Regions from separate parts of the Bradyrhizobium sp. HKCCYLRH3097 genome, predicted to be linked through region 1. Evidence: riboswitches for the same ligand, from Rfam matches in the RefSeq annotation. Region 1 holds a riboswitch; the other holds the start of a gene.
The links. Region 1 has a riboswitch for cobalamin ahead of ACQR0U_RS09585 (TonB-dependent receptor plug domain-containing protein). Riboswitches for the same ligand answer to the same signal wherever they lie in the genome.
Positions count from the first base shown of each region.

Region 2: another riboswitch for cobalamin. It lies ahead of ACQR0U_RS31850 (HupE/UreJ family protein); the one in region 1 lies ahead of ACQR0U_RS09585 (TonB-dependent receptor plug domain-containing protein).

Region 1 is NZ_JBNPTX010000003.1:122,337-127,448, forward strand. It holds gene ACQR0U_RS09565 (response regulator transcription factor) at 1-145, shown strand, start outside; gene ACQR0U_RS09570 (hypothetical protein) at 163-468, opposite strand; gene ACQR0U_RS09575 (SDR family oxidoreductase) at 468-1,325, opposite strand; gene ACQR0U_RS09580 (DUF2336 domain-containing protein) at 1,869-2,981, shown strand; cobalamin riboswitch at 3,253-3,470, shown strand; gene ACQR0U_RS09585 (TonB-dependent receptor plug domain-containing protein) at 3,567-5,112, shown strand, end outside.
Region 2 is NZ_JBNPTX010000021.1:14,535-19,646, forward strand. It holds gene ACQR0U_RS31835 (cobyric acid synthase) at 1-692, opposite strand, end outside; gene cobO (cob(I)yrinic acid a,c-diamide adenosyltransferase) at 697-1,305, opposite strand; gene cobU (bifunctional adenosylcobinamide kinase/adenosylcobinamide-phosphate guanylyltransferase) at 1,322-1,858, opposite strand; cobalamin riboswitch at 1,893-2,085, shown strand; gene ACQR0U_RS31850 (HupE/UreJ family protein) at 2,205-2,837, shown strand; gene ACQR0U_RS31855 (DUF1636 domain-containing protein) at 2,841-3,236, shown strand; gene cobW (cobalamin biosynthesis protein CobW) at 3,257-4,294, shown strand; gene cobN (cobaltochelatase subunit CobN) at 4,304-5,112, shown strand, end outside.

The sequences.
Region 1 (5,112 bases):
ACGCACCACCGACGAGATCGCGTCAGCGTTGCATCTCAGCCCGAAGACGGTTGCCAACCTGCACTCGCTGATCAAGGACAAGCTCGGCGTGGCCAGCGACATCGAGCTGGTGCGGCTGGCGCTGCGGCAGGGCCTGCTGACCTGAGCCCGCAGGCTCACATCTCAGCAAGGATTTTCAGGGTCGCCCTGCGGCGTCGCTGCCGCTTCCGGCGCCGTGACCGGATCGTCGATCAGGTGAAATGCACGCCCGAGCCGGCGCTGCACGCTCATCACGGCGCGGTCGACGTCGCTGATCAGGCTGTCGCCGAGAACGACGTGCGGGATCTCCCAGTTGCGGCCGCTGCGCACGTCGAGCGCATGAACGGCCGGCACGCGCGCCGTCTCGCAGCCCGGCTGCGCGCGAAGTTCCTCCTCGACCAGGCGGGTCAGCTCCGCCTGGGTCTTGCCGATGGTCGTCATCGCCGGCATCAGGGTCTGGTCGCGGGCATCAGGCCGAGCCGCTTGGCGATGATGCGATCGACGGTCCGTTTCGGAAGCACCCGCACGATCCATTGCCTCATGGCATCGGGCGCGATCTCGTAGCGCACCTTGGGCGCCGGCAAGGTCAAGGCGTCGGCCACCCGCGCGGCGATGGTCTCGGCCGGCAGCCCGGACTGGCCGAGATGCAGCATGAAGGCGCGGATCTTCTGCAGCGCCGGGAAGAACGGCGAGGCCTGATACGGCGACAGGTCGACTTCGTCGGCCTTGGCCCAGATCGGCGTCTTCACCGCGCCCGGCGCGATGACGATGACGTCGATCCCGAACAGCATCAGCTCACGGCGCAGGCTCTCGGACAGCCCTTCGATCGCATGCTTGGAGGTCGAATAGGGCGCCATCAGCGGGTTGCCGTTGCGGCCCGCGACTGAGCTGATCATCACGATCCGGCCGCGCTCTCCTGTCATGGCTGGATCGGCCCCGAGCAGCGGCGCGAACGCCTGGGTCGCGATGACCGGGCCGATGACGTTGACCTCCATCTGATGGCGGAACTGCGCGATCGGCAGCTCCGTCACGGGACCGGCGACGGCGATGCCGGCATTGTTGACGAGACCGGCGAGCGTCTCGCCCTTGAGCGCCGCTCGTACCTCGCCGGCGGCAGCCTTCACCGCCGCCTCGTCGGTCACATCGAACAGCAGCGGCATGAAGTTGGCGCCGAGCTCGCCGCGCAGACGGTCCGCGTCGGCCTGCTTGCGAACGCTGCCGAACACGCGAAAGCCGCGCGCGAGCAGGAGCTTCGAACAGGCGAACCCGATGCCGGTGGATGCGCCGGTGATGACGACGGATTTCATGGTGACCTCAACGATTTGCGCAGCGATTATCGCACGAGATGCGGCAGGATGCTGGCGCTGATTTTTCGCGCGAGGTCATCGCCCGCCGAGCCTGCCCCGGAACATCGGGTGACACTACGCACCGCACGACGCGTCGGCAAAATGGCCGCGGCAAGAATGGGATTTAAGTTTCAAGGCTTGGGAGGATGACAGCTGACGTGAGATCGAGGGCAGCGAGCAAATTGGATGAAGGAAGGTTTGTGACCTTATGGGATCATTAACCTTTCCGCTTCGCTGGCCTGTCGTCGCCGCGTCTGCGGGGAGGTGTTCGCACCTCATTGCATCGATCGTCCGGCGAATCTCCGAAAGACCGGGCTCCGGCCCGTCTTCCCCTCTATGCGTATCGCCTTAATTTTCCGTATCCGTGTTTCTCCGGAGTACTACGCCTTCGGCCCCTAACGCATTGTTATCGCCCGTGCCGAAAACTGCTCGGGCCGAAAGCCTTGCAGCGGATCACAATCGCGTTGCTGTCGCTCCGGCAATCCGGGACAAACGAGCGCGATCGTGTCACAGCCAGAACAGCTTCCGCCTTCAGAAGACTCCATCATCACCGAACTCGAAGAGGCCGTCCGCAGCGGCACCTCGGCGAAGCGCGTCAACACGCTGCGCCAAGTCACCAACCTGTTCCTGCATGACGGCGAACGCCTCAGCGAGGACCAGATCAAGGTATTCGACAACGTGCTGTGCATGCTGGTCTCGCGGGTCGAGACCCGCGCGCGGGCCGAACTCAGCAAGCATCTCGCGCCGGTCGACTACGCGCCCGTCGAATTGATCCAGCAGCTCGCCCGCGACGACGAAATCTCGGTGGCCGAGAACGTGCTGATGCACTCGAGCCGGCTCACCGAGCATACGCTGGTGGAGGTCGCGGCGACCAAGGGCCAGGATCACCTGATGGCGATCTCCAGCCGTCCGCATCTGACCGAGGCGGTGACCGACATCATCGTCGACCGCGGCGAGCGCCGGGTGATCCGCAAGCTCGCCAACAACCAGACCGCGCGCTTCTCCGAGTCCGGCTATTCCGGGATGATGGCGCATGCCGAGGACGACGACGAATTGTCCGAGATCATCGGGCTGCGCGTCGACCTGCCCACCAAGCACCTGCGCGACCTCCTGCGCCGCGCGACCGAAGCCGTGCGCGCCAGGCTGATGGCCTCGGCGCCGCCGGCGTTGCAACAGGAGATCAAGAAGATCCTCAAGGCGATCGCCGACGTTGCGCGCAGCGACGGCGGCCTGGTCGGGCGCGACTTCACGCTGGCCGAAGAGGCCGTCAAGCGCATGAAGGGGCTGAACGAGCTCAACGATGCCGCCATCGCCTTCTTCGCCGAGACCCGCCGCTTCGGCGAGGTTTCCGCCGCACTCGGCCTGCTCAACAACGTCCCGACCGAGATGATGGCCAAGGTGCTCGAAGGTCCGCGCACCGACATCGTGCTGATCCCCTGCCGTGCCGCCGGGCTGGCCTGGTCGGTGGTGGCGAAAATCCTGACCCACCGGCCGATCAAGCACGCCATCGACAGCGACACGCTCAAGCTCGCGGAACGCGACTACGGCCGCCTGTCGCTCGACACCGCCCAGCGCACGCTGCGATTCTGGATGGTGCACAACAAGGTCGAGAAGTGAGCGGGTGTTCACAAGACGCAATCCTCATCAGCAACGACTCGCACTCCGCTGTCGTCCCTGCGAACGCAGGGACCCATACCGCGTGATGTGAATTGGCGGAAAATGTCTTGATCGTCGTCCTTCGCCACACGACCGCCGGTGGCTATGGGTCACTGCGAACGCAGGGACGACGGCTATGGCTGTCGCAGGCGGCCGGGCATCACCAAGCCGACCGGCCAGCGTTATCGCCAGGAGATCGCCGGGCGCCGGATTGACTTTGGTGCGCCCGCACTCCTACGGTGATCGCGACGGTGCCCCTCGACCGGGGCTCAAAAGGGAATGCGGTGCCGGATGCGTCTCGCAAGGGACGTGACTGAAGGCCGCAGCTGCCCCCGCAACTGTAAGCGGCGAATCTCGCGTCAAAGGCCACTGGGAAATCTCGGTCCCGGGAAGGCGACGTGAAGGTGATGACCCGCGAGCCAGGAGACCTGCCGTCAGCCGTGGTCACACGCGAGGATGCCGGTCGGGGCGTTATTGGCATCGTTTTCAGGCAGGCCTGCGAAGGCCTGCATGAGACCTCGTTCGCGGTGACGTGCCACTGACGTCATGCCGAGGTTCCTCGTGTCTCCCGTTCCCCATGCCAGGCGCAGCCGCGCCCTTCTGTCGTCGTTCTGCGTCCTCTCGTCATTCGCCCTGCTCGGCCCCTCGCCCACAGCAGCGCAGCAATCCACCTCCCCCGACCTTCTGCCCCCGGTTGAGGTCGACCCGCCGCGCGAGCCGATCGCTCAGAAACCAGCCATCCCCCGCAGAACCGGCAGCGCCGCGCATCAGCAGGTGCCGGCGGCAAAGCCGGCCGCGCCGGCCAGCCCCCCCGTCGCCGTCAGCCCGACCGGCGTCGTCACGCCAGTCGCCCATGTCGCGAATGCGATCACCGTGGTGACCGACAAGGACATCGCCGCGCAGCAGGCCCGCACGGTGCCGGACATCCTGAGCACGATCCCCGGATTGAACGTGGTGCAGGCCGGCGGCCCGGGCGGCCAGACCAACGTCTTCATGCGCGGCACCAACGCCAATCACACCAAGCTCTTCATCGACGGCATCGACGTCGGCGATGTCACCAACGGCAATGGCGCGTTCGACTTCGCGCATCTGCTCGCCGCCGACATCCAGCAGTTCGAGGTGCTGCGCGGGCCGCAGAGCGGGCTCTACGGCTCGGATGCGATCGGCGGGGTGATCTCGGTGATCACGCGCAAGGGCGAGGGCCCGGCGCGCGCGACCGCCTCGGTCGAGAGCGGCTCGTTCAAGACCTTCAACCAGTCAGCCGGCGTCAGCGGCTCACAAAACAATGTCAACTACGCGGTCAATGTCGCGCATCTGCACGCCGGCGACGTTCCGGTGACCCCGTGGCAGCTGCTGCCTGCGGGGCAGAAGGCGATCGGCAATGCCTACGACAACGTCACCGCCTCGGCCAAGCTGGGCGTCGACCTCAACGAGGCCTGGACGCTGAACTCGGTGATTCGATACACCGACGCGACGCTGCTGTTCACCGGCGACAGCGGCTTTCCGAGCTTTCCCGACGCGGCCCAGAGCAACCACACCGTCCACCAGCTTGCAACACGCCAGGAAGCCGTGTGGTCGCTGCTCGGCGGCCGCATCCGGAACTACTTCGGCGTCAACTATGTGAACGACCGGTCGTCCGACCTGACGGCTGGCAATCCGGTGGCGGCGGTCGCGACCGGCGAGCGCATCAAGTATGACTGGCACGCGGTGACCGAGCTGGCGCCGCATAACAATCTCGTCGTCGGCCTGGAGCAGCAGACCGAGCGGCTGAAGACCGCCGACCTCTCGGCCGAGAATGGCAACAAGGCCGGCTTCGTCGAGCTGCAGACCGAGTTCGTGAAGCGCTGGTTCGTGGTGGCGAGCCTGCGCAACGACGTCAACGACCAGTTCGGCGGCCATGGCACCTACCGGATCGCGCCGGCGGTGATCCTGCCGGTGACCGAGACCAAGCTGAAGGCGAGCTACGGCACCGGCTTCAAGGCGCCGACCCTGAGCCAGTTGCACCAGGATTTTCCGGCGTTCAACTTCTTCGCCAATCCCAACCTCCGGCCGGAGCAGAGCACCGGCTACGACGCCGGCTTCGAGCAGCCGC
Region 2 (5,112 bases), on a different contig from region 1:
GCATCCGGAAAATGTGGAATGAGCCCGAGCGACGTCCACCCCGTCCGCTGCGCGATCTCGTTCATGCCCGATGCAAACAAGGCGGGGTCGCCGCGGAACTTGTTGACGAGGAAACCCGCCACGCGTGCGGCATCGTCGGGCGCGATCACCGTCTTGGTGCCGACCACGCTCGCAATCACGCCGCCTCGATCGATGTCGCCGATCAGCACCACCGGAATCTGCGTCGCCTGCGCGAAACCCATGTTCGCGATGTCGCCGCCGCGCAGGTTGATCTCGGAGGCGGAGCCTGCGCCTTCGACCAGCACGATGTCGGCATCCGCCGCGAGCTGATGGAAGCTGTCGAGCACGGCCGCCATCAGTTGCGGCTTCATCGCCTGATAGGCCGACGCCTTGGCGGTGCCGATGACGCGGCCCTGCACCACGACCTGCGACCCGATCTCGCTCTGCGGTTTCAGCAGCACCGGATTCATGTGCACGGTCATCGGCCGCCGCGCCGCGCGCGCCTGCAGCGCCTGGGCACGGCCGATCTCGCCGCCATCAGCGGTGACGGCGGCGTTGTTCGACATGTTCTGCGGCTTGAACGGCGCCACCTTGAGGCCGCGCAATGTCAGCGCGCGCGCGAGCCCGGCGACGATCAGCGATTTGCCGACGTCGGAGCCGGTGCCCTGGAACATGATGGCCCGCGCGCTCATGAGCTCAGTACTCGATGCCTTCCTGCGCCTTCACGCCGGCCGCGAAATGATGCTTCACGAGGTTCATCTCGGTGACGAGATCGGCGGCCTCGATCAGCTCCGGCTTGGCGTTGCGGCCGGTGACGACGACGTGCAGATCGGGACGGCGCGCTGCGAGCGTGGCGACGACGTCTGCGATATCAAGGTGATCGTAGCGCAGCGCGATGTTGAGCTCATCGAGGACGAGCAGCCGGATCGACGGATCCGCCATCAGCTCCTTAGCCTTCGCCCAGGCGCGCTCGGCCGCGGCGACGTCGCGCGCACGATCCTGCGTCTCCCACGTAAAGCCTTCCCCGAGCGTGTGCCACGACACCTGATCGCCGAACTTCTCGATCGCCTTGCGCTCGCCGGTTTCCCACGCACCTTTGCCGAACTGCACGACGCCGATGCGAAAGCCGCGGCCGAGTGCGCGCAGCATCAGGCCCCACGCCGCCGTCGATTTGCCCTTGCCCTTGCCGGTGTGAACGATCAGCAGGCCCTTCTCCACGGTCTTGGAGGCGACCTCGGCATCCTGCACCGCCTTGCGGTTCTCCATCTTCGCCTTGTGGCGTGAATCGTCGGCGCTTCCGGTCATCGGCATTGTCTCCTCGTCACTTCAACGTCAGCGGCAGTCCCGCCGCCATCAGGATCACGCGATCCGCTAAGGCCGCGATGTCCTGGTTCAGTCGCCCCTGGGCATCGCGAAAGGCGCGTGCGAGCGCGTTGTCCGGCACGATGCCCAGTCCGACCTCATTGGACACGGCCACGATCGGGCCATGCGCGTTCCTGAGCGCGTCGATCAACTCGGCTGATCTTGCCGCCACGTTCATGTCGGCGAGCATCACGTTGCTGAGCCAGAGCGTCAGGCAATCGATCAGCATCGGTACGCCCGATTCTCCGCTGGCCCGCACGAGACCCGCGAGATCATGCGCCGTCTCCAGCGTCTGCCATCCCTCGGCGCGGCGCGCCTTGTGCTGGGCGATCCGGTCGGTCATTTCGGCGTCGAAGGCCTGCGCGGTCGCAACATAGGTCCAAGGCGCGGGAAGGGCGGTGACGAGGGCCTCGGCATGGCGGCTCTTGCCCGAGCGCGCACCGCCGAGCACCAGCGTCAGGCGCGGCAGGGCGGGATGCGGCGGGGCGGGGACCATGGGGACGATTCCGATTGACGGGCTTTGGTGCGACCCGTATCTAACAGATGACGGTTCTCCGAAAGGAGAGATTTAGGGAACACGGTGCGGGTTCTTGACCCAAAGCCGTGGCTGCCCCCGCAACTGTAATCGGCGAGTGTGCGGCCAAGACACCACTGGGAAACCGGGAAGGTGGCTTCATGCGGTGACCCGAGAGCCAGGAGACCTGCCGTCGACATTGCTGTTGGCCGACCCGTCGCGCGGGGAGTCGCGATGCTGGTTCTGATCCCGCCGGGATGGGCGGGGTGCCGTCGGATGCAGCGCATCGTCCGGTCCTCTGGGGAGCCGGCAAGCGACGGAGACGGCCATGAAGTTGACCCGTACCACGACCTTTGCAGCCGCGAGCCTGATGCTGCTCGCCACCGATCCCGCCTTCGCGCATCACATGATGGGTGGCAAACTGCCGCAGACGTTTGCGCAGGGGATGCTGTCCGGCCTCGGCCATCCTGTCATCGGAATCGACCATCTGGCGGCGATCGTGGGCGCGGGCATCGTTGCAGCGCTTCTGGGCCGCGGCTTCGCGCCGGTGCTCGCCTTCACCACCGCGATGATCGCGGGCGTCGGCCTTCATGTGGCCAAGGCCAACATCCCGGCTGCCGAGCTGCTGGTCGGCCTGACCACCGTCGTGGTTGGGCTGGTGGTGGTGATGCGTGGCCGTTTCGGTGTGCTGCCCGTCGCCGGCCTGTTCGCCGTGACCGGCCTCGTCCATGGATATGCGCTGGGCGAATCGATCGTCGGGGCCGAGAACACCCCGCTCGGGGCCTATCTCGTCGGTCTGCTCGTGATCCAGACCATCATCGCCGCCGGCGCGTTCCTCGGCACCAGGCTGCTGTCGGCGAAGGCCAAGACGGCTGCGCCGCTGGCGCTGCGGCTCGCGGGCGCTGCCATCGTGCTGGTGGGTGGGGTCGCCGCGGCGACCGCGGCTGGCGTGATCGGCTGATTGATGACCGCATCGGAGACTGGTGAGACGACGCTGTTCGTCTGCGTCACCTGCCGTTCGCAGGGGACGGAACCTACGCCGCCTGATCAGCCGCGGGCCGGAGCCCGTTTGCTCGCCGCGATCGAGACGTTGCCGACCGCGCAGCGCGCCGGTGTCACCGTTGTCGGTGTCGAGTGTCTGTCGAACTGCAATCGTGCGTGCACGGTTGCGGTGACGGCGCCGGGCAAATGGACCTATGTGCTCGGCGCCCTCGATCCGGATCTGCATGCGCGGGATGTGCTGACATTTGCGCAACTGCATCAGCGCCATGACGCCGGCCTGCCGGCCTGGCGCGAGCGTCCCGAATACATTCGCAAGAACACCGTCGCGCGCGTGCCTGCGCTGTCAGCGCCACGCTGAAAACGAGAGATCGTATCGCCATGACGAAGTCGTTCGCCAAGACGCCTTGCACCATCGTCACCGGTTTCCTCGGCGCCGGCAAGACCACGCTGGTGCGCAACCTGATCGAGACCGCGAACGGTCGCCGGCTCGCCATCATCGTCAACGAGTTCGGCGATGTCGGCATCGACGGCGACATCCTGAAGGGTTGCGGCGTGCCGGATTGTCCGGAGGATCGCATCGTCGAGCTGTCGAACGGCTGCCTGTGCTGCACCGTTGCCGATGATTTCGTCCCCGCGCTCAGGAGCCTGCTGGATCAGAAGGAGCCGCCTGAGCATATCGTGATCGAGACCTCGGGGCTGGCGCTGCCGAAGCCGCTGGTGCAGGCCTTCAACTGGCCCGAGATCGCGACGCGCGTCACCGTCGACGGCGTCGTTGCGGTCGTCGATGGTCCGGCGGTGGTCGCGGGACGCTTCGCCGACGATCCCGAAGCGCTCGCCGCGCAGCGCGCCACCGATGCGTCGCTCGATCACGACAATCCGCTGGAGGAGGTCTACGAGGACCAGCTGCTGTGCGCCGATCTCGTCGTGATGAACAAGAGCGACCTGATGAGCGAGGAGCAGCGCAAGGACGTCGCCGCCGAGATCGCGGCGAAGGTGCAGCGTGCCGTCAAGGTGATCGCGACGGAGCACGGCAGGCTGTCGGCTTCGGTGCTGCTCGGGCTCGGTGCCGCCGCGGAGGACGATCTCGCGGCCCGGCCGTCGCATCACGACAACGAGGCCGAGCACGATCACGACGATTTCGAGAGTTTCGTGCTTGACGTTCCGGCGCAGGCTTCGCCCGATGCGCTCGTCGACCGCATCGCGGCCGCCGTCGACGCACATGATGTGTTGCGGGTGAAAGGGTTCGTGGAAGTCGCCGGCAAGCCGCTGCGCCTCCTGGTGCAGGCCGTGGGTAGCCGCATCCAGCATCAGTTCGAGCGCCCGTGGCGCTCGGGCGAATCGCGGCAGGGGCGGCTGGTGATCATCGGCGAGCGCGGCCTCGATGCCGCTGCCATCCAGAGCCTGATCACAGGATAGGCGTTACCGATGCACCTGCTGGCGACGACGGGCGCGGATCTCGACGACCTCGAACAGGCCGTGGATCTTGCACAGTCGCCGGCCGAGATCGTCGTGCTGTCGTTCTCGGACACCGACCTGTCGGCGCTGGCCGAAGCCTGGACCGCGTCGTCAGATGAGCTGCCGAGCCTGCGCCTCGCCAGCTTGAAACGGCTGAAGCATCCGATGTCGGTCGATCTCTATGTCGACCGCGTCGTGCTGGGCGCGCGCGCCGTCGTCGTGCGCTGTCTCGGCGGGCTCGACTATTGGCGGTACGGGCTGGAGCGCATCGCATCGGTCTGCCGCAGCCGCCACATCCTGTTCGCGGCACTGCCGGGTGACGATCGCGCCGACGACAGGCTTGCTGAGCTCTCGACCTTGCCGCAGGACGCGACCTCGCGTCTCTACGGTTATCTGCACGAGGGCGGTGTCGGCAATGCGCGCGAGGCCCTGCGCTATCTCGCGACGCTGCTCGGGCGCGACGCGCAGTTTGCCGAACCGATCGCGATCGGTTCGATCGTCGGCTTCATGCCCGATCGCGGAGCCGTCGGCATCGATGATCTCTGCAGCCATGATGATGCGCGGCCGAGCGCGCTGATCGTGTTCTACCGTGCGAGCCTGCTCGCTGCCGATACGGCCGGGATGGCTGAGCTGATGCGGGCGATCGAAGCCAAAGGGCTGGCGGCAGTCGCGGTCGCGGTGACCAGCCTGAAGGATCCCAATATCGGGGATGCACTGGCGCGACTCGTCCAGCGCCGGCGTCCTGCGATCATTTTGAACGCCACCGCGTTCTCGGCGCT